3 regions of the Pseudomonas fluorescens genome follow, and region 3 is predicted to be linked to each of the others. Evidence: predicted binding sites of a transcription regulator. Region 3 holds the regulator's gene; each other region holds the start of a gene.
The links. Region 3 encodes FliA, which starts transcription of late flagellar genes. Its sites were predicted from a motif close to CTAAAGTTTNNNNNNNNNNNGCCGNTAA; they were not measured.

Region 1 (3,889 bases), 2.7 Mb from region 3:
CCACAGGGTTTCGTTGGTCGTCATGGCATCGACCACCTGCTCGCGCAAACCGCTGCGCGGCTGGGTCTGGATGCGCTGTACCAGCTCACCCAGGGACTTGATGCCTTGCTGCTCCATCAGTTTGTTGAGACGGCTCGAGACCAGGTACTGCTTGTTTTCACCGAGCAAAATGCCACAGGCTTTTTCCAGGAAGACCCGGAATTGTTCGAAATCCAAATTACCCGTAGACAATGATGCCGCCTCTTAAATCGTGTTGACCGCCAGGGACAAAAGGTCCCTAGCTGATATCTGCTGCTTTGATCCGGTCGACTACCCGGGATGCCAGGTCATCAGGACGGAATTTGGCCAGGAAGTCATCGGCACCGACTTTCTTGACCATCGCCTGATTGAATACCCCCGACAACGAAGTATGCAGGATGATATGAAGCTTTTGCATGCGCGGGTCGCTGCGGATCTCCGCCGTCAGGGTGTACCCGTCCATCTCCGGCATCTCGATGTCGGAAATCATCATCAGGAACTCTTCTTCCGGCTTCTTGCCCTCTTCGACCAGCTTGCGCAGGTAATCCAGCGCCTGCTTGCCGTCGTTCAGCGCCACCACTTCGACGCCGATCGTCTGCAGGCAACGCGTGACCTGCTTGCGCGCCACCGACGAGTCATCGACCGTCAGCACCCGCAGCGACAACGCCTTGCTCTGGGTTTCGACATCGACCACACCGACCGAAATCGCCTCGGGCGTCGGCGCCACTTCCGCCAGCACCTTCTCGACATCGATGATTTCGACTAACTGATTGTCGACCCGAGTCACAGCCGTCAGGTAGTGATCGCGCCCGGTGCCCTTGGGCGGCGGATGGATCTCCTCCCAGTTCATGTTGACGATGCGCTCCACCGAGCGAACCAGGAAACCCTGGGTCTTGGTGTTGTACTCCGTGATGATCACGAACGGACTGTTCTTGTCTTTCAACGCCCCGGAACCGGTCGCCATTGCCAGATCAAGGATCGGAATGGTCGCCCCCCGGATATTCGCCACCCCGCACACGACAGGACTGGACTTGGGCATCAACGTCAGCGACGGGCATTGCAGCACTTCCCGCACCTTGAACACGTTGATGCCGTAGAGCTGCTGACCGTCAAGACGGAACAACAACAGCTCCAGGCGATTCTGCCCTACCAGTTGCGTGCGCTGGTTCACCGAATCCATTACACCAGCCATGCCCAGACTCCTACACCAACGCCAAGTGTTGTTGCGACGCACATTCATTGCTAAACGGCACGGCGCTTGCTTTTTAACTCGTATGAACGCTCAAACGACATTTTTCCGACGCCTGACCTCCCGCACCCGCAAAGCGCTGTGCGCGGTATCTGCCGTCTGCTTCTTCTTCGCTGGCAGCCCTGCCGGTGCTGATACGGTTACCTTGCCTGACATGCTTATCGGCGTCACCCAAGGCTTTCTTGAGTTCACCGTAGAAGACTATCTGGCTACCAGTCAAACGGAAGGCCGCTACGAAATCGAGGTCAACCAGCTCGACCCGCGTATGCGCATGCCTATGTGCGACAAGGAATTGACAGCGTCACTGGAGAGTCCGGCACGTCCGCTGGGCCGGGTTACGGTCAAGGTCCGGTGCGAGGGAAGCTCGCCGTGGACGGTGTTCGTGCCCGCTCAAGTCCGCCTGTTTCGCGAGATTGTCACCACCACTCGCCCGCTAAAACGCGCCGGAATTATCGAGCCGCAGGATGTGACCTTGCGTGAACGCGACATCAGCCAGATCAATCAGGGTTTCCTGACGTCGGTGGATGAAGCCATCGGGCAGAAATTGACCCGACCAACGGTCGCCGATCAGGTGATTACCCTGGTGCATCTGGAACAGGCTGAAGTGGTGCGCAAGGGTGATCAGGTGGTCATCATCGCCCGCAGCGGTACGCTCGCTGTGCGCATGCCCGGCGAAGCCCTGGCCAATGGCGGTTTGAAAGAACAGATCCGGGTGAAAAACCTCAATTCCAACCGGGTGATCAAGGCGCAAGTCATCGCGCCGGGCCAGGTGGAAGTGGCCATGTAAAACGCTCAGGCAGAAAACTGGCGCCGGCCTCGATGCTTCCCTAAACTGTGCCGCAGCAGAACACGCTTCGGCACATGCAGCTCATTACAAAGTGAGCCTAAAGTTTTCCAGGGAATGGCCGAGAACATGGCAAGCGTCCAAATTCCCAGAGGTTTTTAACATGGTCATCGATTTCAGCCGTTTGAACAGCTCCTCGTCACTTACGGGCAGTACACGTACCAGCAACGCCAAGGAAACCGCCGAATCCGGCACCTCCGCGCCGCTGAATACCCAGGCCGAAACGGCCAGTACCGCAAAAAGCGGGGAATCGGTACACCTCAGCAATGAGGCTCAACAGTTGCAGAAGGTCACTGACAAGCTGCGCGATCAGCCTGCCGTCGACAAAGCCCGGGTGGCCGAGTTGAAAGCAGCGATTGCCGATGGCAGCTATAAAGTCGACAGCAACCGTGTAGCCAGCAAACTGCTCAACTTCGAAGCCCAGCGCTAGGCTTTTGCCGGCGCCAGGCTTTTGGACGCTTAAAACCCAAGGCCAGCCATGCACGACACTAATTTATTGCAACTGATCACCGACGACTTTGCTCCAGCTCAACAATTGCTGGAGTTGCTGCAAACCGAGTCCCTCGCTTTGCACGGTCGCGACATGCCTTTGCTCGAAGACATTCTGGCGCGCAAACAGGCATTGATCATTTTGCTTGAACAGCATGGCCGCAAGCGCAGCGAAATCCTCGCCAGCCTCAACCTGCCGCTCGACCGTCAGGGCCTGGAGCAACTGGCCAGCCACTCGAGCATTGGCGACCAGTTGCTGGCCCAGAGCGACGTGTTGACCGACCTGATTGCCCAGTGCCAGGCGGCGAACGTCAAGAACGGCCAGTCGATCCAGATTCAGCAGGCCGCCACGGCCAATCAGCTGAAAATCCTCACCGGGGGCGAGCCGCCAGCGTTGTATGACGCCTCGGGCACTTTCGCCAAACCCACCAAGCCGCGTACGCTCAGCCAGGCGTGAGCCATTCGATGTGCCTGCACTATCAACCCGCGAAACATGCTGGCAAAATGCTGGCTAGTCGTAGTCAAATTTTGTCTGGAGATTGAGAAAACGTGCCAAACGCCCTAAGCGCGGATGATAGTCCGCAGCCACCAAAGGTGCTGACCACGCCCCTGGAAATCTCCAGCAACCTGCGCCAGCTGCAAGAAAGCCACGATCCGCTGATCATCACGTTCCACGAGCGCAGCCAGCGCTTTCAGAGCTACCTGATCAAGGTCGACCGCGATACCGCGACGATTGCCCTGGACGAGATGATCCCGCGCGATGGCGAGCGCTTTCTGCAGGCGGGCGAACCGTTCAAGGTCGAAGGCTTCCACGAGGGCGTGCGCATCGCCTGGGAATGCACCGGTACGCTGAACATTGAAGAGTCCGAGGGCGATCGCTTCTACACCGGTGACCTGCCGACCGAGGTGGTTTACCACCAGCGCCGCAACGCCTTTCGTGCAGCCCTGAAGCTGACTGACCTGGTCAGCGTCGAACTCGGCGGCGAAAAGCTCAAAGCGCCGATCAACGGCAAACTGCTGGATATTTCCGCCACCGGTTGCAAGCTGCGCTTTGAAGGCGACATCACCGACCGCCTGCAACTGGGCCAGGTCTATGACCGCATGATCGCCACCCCGCTGTTTGGCAATCAACCGATCTCGGTCGAACTGCGTTATCTGCACTTCGAAGAAAAGCTCAACATCACCTTCGCTGGTCTGCGTTTCCACAACATCAGCGGCCAGGCGGCGCGCAACGTCGAACGCTTCGTCTATCAGTTGCAGCGTGAAGCACGCCGGTTCGATAAAGACGA
Region 2 (3,889 bases), 1.5 Mb from region 3:
CGCATGCAGGATGTTTTCCGGTGTGCGCCACGCATCGGCGCGGGCCTTGCGCTTGTCTGCCCAGTACATGAAAAACGCCAGCACGCTGACCACGCCATAAGCGGTCAACGGCACCAGCGAGATGCCGCGCAGCCACATCGACAGCGAGCCGAACAGCGGCAGCGCGCACACGATCAACAGCACCGCCAGTTTCAGTTTCAGATGCTGAATGCCGCTACCGGACGGTCGTCCATCCGGGCGGCGCGCGCGGGAATCACTCATGGTTTCGCCGCCGACCAATCCACCCAGCCGAACTGCCAGGTCGCCAGAATCACCAGACCGAAAACAATCCGGTACCAGGCGAATGCCGCGTAACTGTGGCTGGCGATGAACTTGAGCAGACCGCGCACGGCGATCATGGCGAAGATGAACGCGGTGATGAAACCAATGGCGAACACCGGGAAGTCCGCCGGCACAAACAGATGGCGATACTTGTAACCGGAGTACACCGCCGCACCGACCATGGTTGGCATCGCCAGGAAGAACGAGAACTCGGTCGCAGTCTTGCGCGACAGGCCAAACAGCAGGCCGCCGATGATCGTCGAGCCCGAACGCGAGGTACCGGGGATCATCGCCAGACACTGCGCGAAACCAACTTTCAGCGCGTCCTTCCAGGTGATCTCGTCCACGGTTTCGGCGTGCACTTCATGTTGCCGACGCTCGGCCCACAGCATGATCACACCGCCCACCACCAGCGCGGTCGCGACGGTGATCGGATTGAACAGGTATTGGTGAATCAGGTCGGCAAAAATCACCCCCAGCACCACCGCCGGCAGAAACGCGATCAGCAGGTTGGCAGTAAAACGCCGTGCACTCGGCTGGGTCGGCAAGCCGATCACCACGTCGAGAATCTTGCGGCGAAACTCCCAGACCACCGCAAGGATCGCGCCGAGCTGAATAATGATGTTGAACGCCATGGCCCGTTCGCCGCCGAACTCGAGCAGGTCGGCAACAATGATCTGGTGTCCGGTACTGGAAATGGGCAAAAACTCCGTCAGCCCCTCTACAACTCCAAGAATCAGTGCCTGCAAGGCGGTCCAAAGATCCATCAATCCCCCAAAGAGCGATGCACGCGGGCATGCCCCGATAATATTTTTCTAACGTTCACTGCGTTCAGCGTAGCTGTACCGATTCCGCGCGCACAGGATCCACACGAAACGGTCAAAATTCCGTGAAATATCAATTCGGATTCAGGTTTTCACGCGCGGGGCCGAAATCCTAACAGACAAGCCTTAATAGTGCTGCGGCGTTATTCGACTTGGGTCGCGTATGCCTGACCACCCAAACGTGGTTGGATGCTGGCGTTGATTTATTACAAGAAAAAGAAATCGGAGTGACAGCGTTATGAACAGCTTGCGCAGTGTGTCGATCAGCCGACGCTTGTGGCTCATTTTGATTGTGGCGGTGGTCATGTTGTTGACCTTGGGCGTGTTGATGCTCAAGCAGATCCACGATGACCTGTACCACGCCAAGGCGCAGAAAACCCAGCATGTGGTGCAGACCGCCAGCGGCCTGCTGACCTATTACCACGACCTGGAAACCGCCGGCACCCTGACCCGCGACGCCGCGCAGAAACAGGCGTTGACCGCCATTCGTGGCCTGCGCTACGACCAGAGCGATTACTTTTGGATCAACGACCTCACCCCCGTGATGGTCATGCACCCGACCAACCCCAAACTCGAAGGCCAGAACCTTTCGGCGATCCGCGACCCGGACGGTTTCGCGGTGTTCAACGAGATGGTCGCGATCGCCAAAAGCAAAGGCGCGGGCATGGTCGATTACCGCTGGCCCAAGCCCGGTGCCAGCGAACCGGTGGCGAAAACCTCCTATGTAAAATTGTTCGAGCCGTGGGGCTGGGTGCTCGGTTCGGGCGTTTACGTCGATGATGTGCAGAGCGAGTTCCGGGGGCAGTTAATCAAGGCTTCAGTGATTGGTTTGGTGATCGCCGTGATCATGGCCCTGCTGGTGATTTTGATTGCCCGCAGCATCGTCCGTCCGTTACAGGAAACCGTGAACGCCATGGCCAACATCGCCAGCGGCGAGAGCGACCTGACCCGCAGCCTCGACACCCACGGTCAGGACGAAGTCACGCAACTGGCGCATCACTTCAACGCCTTCACCGCCAAGTTGCGCCGGGTCATCGGTGACCTGCAGGTTTCGGCCAGTGCGCTGGGTCAGTCGTCCAGTGAACTGGGCAACGATGCGACTCAGGCCCAGCAGCGCAGCCAACAGCAATCGCAGCAGATGGAACTGGTGGCGACCGCGATCAACGAAGTCACCTACGGCGTACAGGACGTAGCGAAGAACGCCGAACATGCTGCCGCTGAAATGCGCGATGCCGAAGCTCAGGCGCAGCAGGGCCAGATCAACATCGACGGCAGTCTGCAACAGATCGACAAGTTGTCCGGAACCATTGACCAAGCGGTCGAAGTGATTCGCACCCTGGCGGCCGAAAGTACGCAGATCGGCAGTGTGCTGGAGGTGATCCGCTCGATTGCCGAGCAAACCAACCTGCTGGCGCTCAACGCGGCCATCGAAGCGGCCCGCGCCGGGGAACAGGGCCGGGGCTTTGCGGTGGTGGCCGATGAAGTGCGGTTGCTGGCGCAGCGCACGCAAAAGTCGACGGCGGAAATCCAGAGCATGATCGAACGCCTGCAGAATCATTCCGAAGCGGCGGTGAAAGTCATTGGCGACAGCAGCAAGGCCTCGCAACTGACCATCGAACAGGCCGGCCTCGCCGGTGCCAGCCTTAACGCGATCGGCCAGGCCCTGCGCAATCTCAACGGCCTGAATGCCTCGATTGCCAGCGCCACACTGCAACAGGCGCATGTGGTCGAGGATATCAACCAGAACGTCACGCAGGCCGCCGGGCTGTCGCACAGTACGGCGTTGGCGGCGGAGCAGTCGAGTGTGGCGAGCGTGAAGTTGGGGCAATTGAGTGAACAGCTGAACCAGCTTCTGCGCCAGTTCCGCGTCTGACCCCGCTCCCCCTGTAGGAGTGAGCCTGCTCGCGATAGCGTCGTATCAGTCAACCACAGAGCGGCTGACCCACCGCCATCGCGAGCAGGCTCACTCCTACAGGTTTTTGGGTACAATCCGCTCCCTCCTCAACTCCCCCAAGGAACCCCCATGTCCGGGCTTGAACTGTTTGCCGCCGCCCTCGGTGTGATCGCCGTCTGGCTGACGGTCAAACAGAATCCGTGGTGCTGGCCGATCGGCCTGGTCATGGTGTTGCTGTACAGCTGGATTTTCTATGACGTGAAGCTGTACTCGGACATGTTGCTGCAAGTGATTTACGCCGCGCTGCAAGTCTACGGCTGGTGGCAGTGGACCCGCGCCGGGACGATGCATGACGGCCGTGAAGTCACGCGCCTGGATCAGCGCTCGATACTGCTCGGCCTGAGCGTAGGCGCCCTCGGCAGCCTGCTGCTGGGTGCGGCCATGGCGCACTGGACCGACGCGGCGCAGCCGTGGCTCGATGCCGCGCTGACGGCGTTCAGTCTGGTTGCGCAATTGTGGATGGCGCAGAAACGTCTGCAATGCTGGGCGCTGTGGTTCGTGCTGGATGTGATTTTCGTCGGCCTGTTCCTGTACAAGGGTCTGTACCTTACTGCCGCGCTGTATGCCCTGTTCACCCTGATTGCTGTGCAAGGCTGGCGCGAATGGCGCGCCGATCCGGCGCTGCAGCGATGAAGGTGGTTGTCCTCACCGGCCCGGAATCCACCGGCAAGAGCTGGCTGGCCGCTGGCCTTCAGGCGCGCTTCGGCGGCCTGCGGGTGGACGAATACGTGCGCTGGTTCATCGAGCAGAATCCACGCGATACCTGCCTCAACGACATCCCCGCTATCGC
Region 3 (3,889 bases):
CTTTTACAGTGTGGAAACCGCGAAAAATTGCGTTGAGCAGATCTGCGTCATCCGGGCGGCTTTCCAGCTCGACCAGTTGCTCGGACAGTTGCTCAAGAATCTCGCCGGCCTCAACCAGGAAATCCTGAAGGATCTCTTCATCGGCGCCGAAGCTCATTAATGGGGTGCTCCTACAGGTCTAAAAACCCAAAAAACCTAAAATTCCAAAACTCTAGAATCCGAGGCTGGATAACAAATCGTCCACATCGTCCTGACCGGACACAACGTCTTCTCGTTTATCGGCATGAATCTGCGGACCTTCACCCTGCGAGAGATGTTTTTGTGGATCTTTTTCTGCAAGCATCGCGGCACGGTCGTGTTCGATGCCCGCAAAGCGGTCAACCTGACTGGCCATGAGGACGAGTTTGAGCAAATTGCTTTCGACTTCGGTGACCAGTTGGGTCACGCGCTTGATCACTTGACCTGTGAGGTCCTGGTAATCCTGAGCCAGCAGGATGTCGTTGAGGTTGCTCGACACCGCACGGTTGTCCGTGCTGCTGCGTGACAGAAAACCGTCGACCCGGCGCGCCAGTTCGCGGAACTCTTCAGCTCCGACTTCACGACGCATGAAGCGGCCCCAATCGGTGCTCAGCGCCTGGGCTTCTTCAGCCAGGCCATTGACCACCGGGGTGGCGCTTTCCACCAGATCCATGGTGCGGTTGGCCGCGGCTTCGGTCAGCTTGACCACATAGCCCAGGCGTTCGGTGGCGTCGGTGATTTGCGACACTTCCTCGGCCTGCGGCATGTGCGGATCGATCTGGAAATTGACGATCGCACTGTGCAGTTCGCGTGTGAGCTTGCCCACTTCCTGATACAGGCCGCGGTCACGGGTCTGATTGAGCTCATGGATCAGTTGCACAGCGTCGCCGAACCTGCCTTTTTCAAGGCTCTCGACCAGTTCGACCGCGTGTTTTTTCAGGGTCGACTCGAAATCGCCCTGTGAAGATTCGTTATGCTCCATAGCTCCCCCGCGCGTCATCAGCCGATGCGTTCGAAAATCTTCTCGATTTTGTCTTTCAACGCCTGAGCCGTGAAAGGTTTGACCACGTAGCCGTTCACACCGGCCTGAGCGGCCTCGATGATTTGCTCGCGCTTGGCTTCAGCGGTCACCATCAGCACCGGCAGATGCTTGAGTTTTTCATCGGCACGCACGTGGCGCAGCAAGTCGATACCGGTCATGCCCGGCATGTTCCAGTCCGTTACCAGAAAGTCGATGCTGCCGCTGTTGAGTACCGGAATGGCAGTAGTGCCATCGTCGGCCTCGACGGTGTTGGTGAACCCGAGATCGCGCAGCAGGTTCTTGATGATCCGCCGCATCGTTGAGAAGTCATCAACGATGAGGATTTTCATGTCTTTGTTCAATTCGACCTCCAAGCAGTCTTAAACGCGCCCAGCACCTGGACGCGCCACTTCAATCAATCGGCGCAGCACTCGAAGACTGTCTGGAGCACAACAGAGCAAGACCGGTGCCGTTCTCACCGCACCAGCCTCGTTCGCAGTGTCCCCACACTGCCTTCAGCGCGCTCGCCACTCCCCCAAACGCCCCCGCAAACGGGCCGCGCACTGGCTGTGTAACTGGCTGACCCGCGATTCACTGACGCCAAGGACTTCACCGATCTCCTTGAGGTTCAGCTCTTCGTCGTAGTACAGCGCCAACACCAGTCGCTCACGCTCCGGCAAATTGGCAATCGCGTCCGCCAGCGCCGCCTGAAAGCGTTCATCTTCCAGATCGCGTGACGGCTCAAGATGAGCACTGGCGCCATCCTCGTGCAGCCCTTCGTGTTCGCCGTCCTGCAACAGATCGTCGAAACTGAACAGCCGGCTGCCCAGGGTGTCATTCAAAATCCCGTAGTAATCGTCGAGACTCAATTGGAGTTCGGCCGCAACCTCGTGATCTTTAGCGTCACGGCCGGTTTTAGCTTCAATTGAGCGAATGGCATCGCTGACCATACGGGTATTGCGGTGAACCGAGCGCGGTGCCCAATCCCCTTTGCGCACTTCATCGAGCATCGCGCCGCGGATCCGGATGCCCGCGTACGTTTCGAAACTGGCGCCTTTGCTGGCGTCATATTTGGTCGAGACTTCGAGCAGGCCGATCATCCCGGCCTGAATCAGGTCTTCAACCTGCACACTCGCCGGCAAGCGCGCCAGCAAGTGATAGGCAATGCGCTTGACCAGTGGCGCGTAACGCTCGATCAACTCGTACTGCGCGTCACGTGCCGACTTCTTGTAGTAGTTCATACCGCTCGCGGTCATAACACAGGCCCTGCTGTTTGCTGCACGAGGCGCTCGACGAAAAACTCAAGGTGGCCGCGCGGGTTGGCAGGCAGCGGCCAGGTATCGACCTTCTGCGCGATCGCCTTGAACGCCAGCGCGCACTTGGAACGCGGAAAGGCTTCATAGACCGCTCGCTGCTTCTGCACTGCCTTGCGCACGCTTTCGTCGTACGGCACGGCGCCGACGTATTGTAAGGCGACGTCGAGGAAGCGATCCGTGACCTTGGTCAACTTGGCGAACAGGTTGCGCCCTTCCTGCGGGCTCTGCGCCATGTTGGCCAGCACGCGGAAGCGGTTCATGCCGTAGTCGCGGTTGAGCAGTTTGATCAGCGCGTAGGCGTCGGTGATCGAGGTCGGCTCGTCGCAGACCACCAGCAACACTTCCTGCGCGGCGCGGACAAAACTGACTACCGAGTCACCGATACCCGCAGCAGTGTCGATCACCAGCACATCGAGGTTGTCGCCGATGTCGCTGAAGGCCTGAATCAGACCGGCATGTTGCGCCGGGCTCAGGTGCACCATGCTTTGGGTGCCGGAAGCGGCCGGCACGATGCGGATCCCGCCGGGGCCCTGCAACAGCACGTCGCGCAGCTCACAGCGGCCTTCGATCACATCGGCCAGAGTACGTTTGGGGGTCAGTCCCAGCAGAACGTCGACGTTCGCCAGCCCCAGGTCAGCGTCCAGCAGCATGACCCGACGGCCAAGCTCTGCCAGCGCCAGAGACAAGTTCACTGACACGTTAGTCTTGCCGACGCCACCTTTGCCGCCGGTCACCGCGATCACCTGTACGGGATGCATGCTGCCCATGTTATTTCTTTACCTTGTCTTGCATAGACGGAGGCCACATTACTGGCTGCGCGTTCTCAACCGGAACAATGCATGGCAGACCATCGATGTAGGTACAAAAACGGTTCATTACCTCAGCCAACCTGCTTGGTCGGGCTGTGGTAGATATCAGCGAACATGTCAGCCATGGCTTCTTCGCTGGGTTCTTCCTGCATTTGCACGCTGACGGCGCGGCTGACCAGTTGATGACGGCGCGGCAGATGCAGATCATCCGGAATCCGTGGGCCATCGGTCAGGTACGCGACCGGCAGTTCATGACTGATCGCCAGGCTCAACACTTCGCCAAGGCTGGCCGTCTCATCCAGTTTAGTCAGGATGCAGCCGGCTAGCCCGCAACGCTTGTAACTGTGGTACGCGGCGGTTAGAACCTGTTTCTGGCTGGTGGTTGCCAGCACCAGATAATTTTTTGAACGGATGCCACGCCCGGCCAGACTTTCCAGCTGCATGCGCAGTGCCGGATCGCTGGCCTGCAGGCCGGCGGTATCGATCAGCACCACGCGTTTGCGCAGCAGCGGGTCGAGTGCCTGCACCAGCGACTGGCCCGGATCGACGTGCGTTACCGGCACGTTGAGAATCCGCCCCAGCGTCTTGAGTTGTTCCTGGGCGCCAATGCGGAAGCTGTCCATGCTGACCAGCGCGACATTCTGCGCGCCGTACTTGAGCACGTAGCGCGCCGCGAGTTTGGCCAGGGTGGTGGTTTTGCCCATGCCGGCCGGGCCGACCATGGC

Region 1: flgM (flagellar biosynthesis anti-sigma factor FlgM) is a predicted target of FliA. The motif match lies at 2,152-2,179, and genes of this name have one in related genera.
Region 2: E4T63_RS14875 (methyl-accepting chemotaxis protein) is a predicted target of FliA. The motif match lies at 1,229-1,256, and genes of this name have one in related genera.

The regions. Positions count from the first base shown of each region.
Region 1 covers NZ_CP038438.1:4,490,122-4,494,010, forward strand. Annotated here, with positions in the region: gene cheR (protein-glutamate O-methyltransferase CheR) at 1-231, opposite strand, end outside; gene E4T63_RS20675 (chemotaxis protein CheV) at 278-1,210, opposite strand; gene flgA (flagellar basal body P-ring formation chaperone FlgA) at 1,293-2,054, shown strand; gene flgM (flagellar biosynthesis anti-sigma factor FlgM) at 2,215-2,541, shown strand; gene E4T63_RS20690 (flagella synthesis protein FlgN) at 2,590-3,057, shown strand; gene E4T63_RS20695 (flagellar brake protein) at 3,150-3,889, shown strand, end outside.
Region 2 covers NZ_CP038438.1:3,267,357-3,271,245, forward strand. Annotated here, with positions in the region: gene E4T63_RS14865 (DUF1294 domain-containing protein) at 1-261, opposite strand, end outside; gene E4T63_RS14870 (undecaprenyl-diphosphate phosphatase) at 258-1,088, opposite strand; gene E4T63_RS14875 (methyl-accepting chemotaxis protein) at 1,384-3,018, shown strand; gene pnuC (nicotinamide riboside transporter PnuC) at 3,169-3,732, shown strand; gene E4T63_RS14890 (AAA family ATPase) at 3,729-3,889, shown strand, end outside.
Region 3 covers NZ_CP038438.1:1,769,265-1,773,153, reverse strand. Annotated here, with positions in the region: gene E4T63_RS08055 (chemotaxis protein CheA) at 1-157, opposite strand, end outside; gene E4T63_RS08050 (protein phosphatase CheZ) at 212-1,000, opposite strand; gene E4T63_RS08045 (chemotaxis response regulator CheY) at 1,018-1,389, opposite strand; gene fliA (RNA polymerase sigma factor FliA) at 1,555-2,295, opposite strand; gene fleN (flagellar synthesis regulator FleN) at 2,292-3,122, opposite strand; gene flhF (flagellar biosynthesis protein FlhF) at 3,236-3,889, opposite strand, start outside.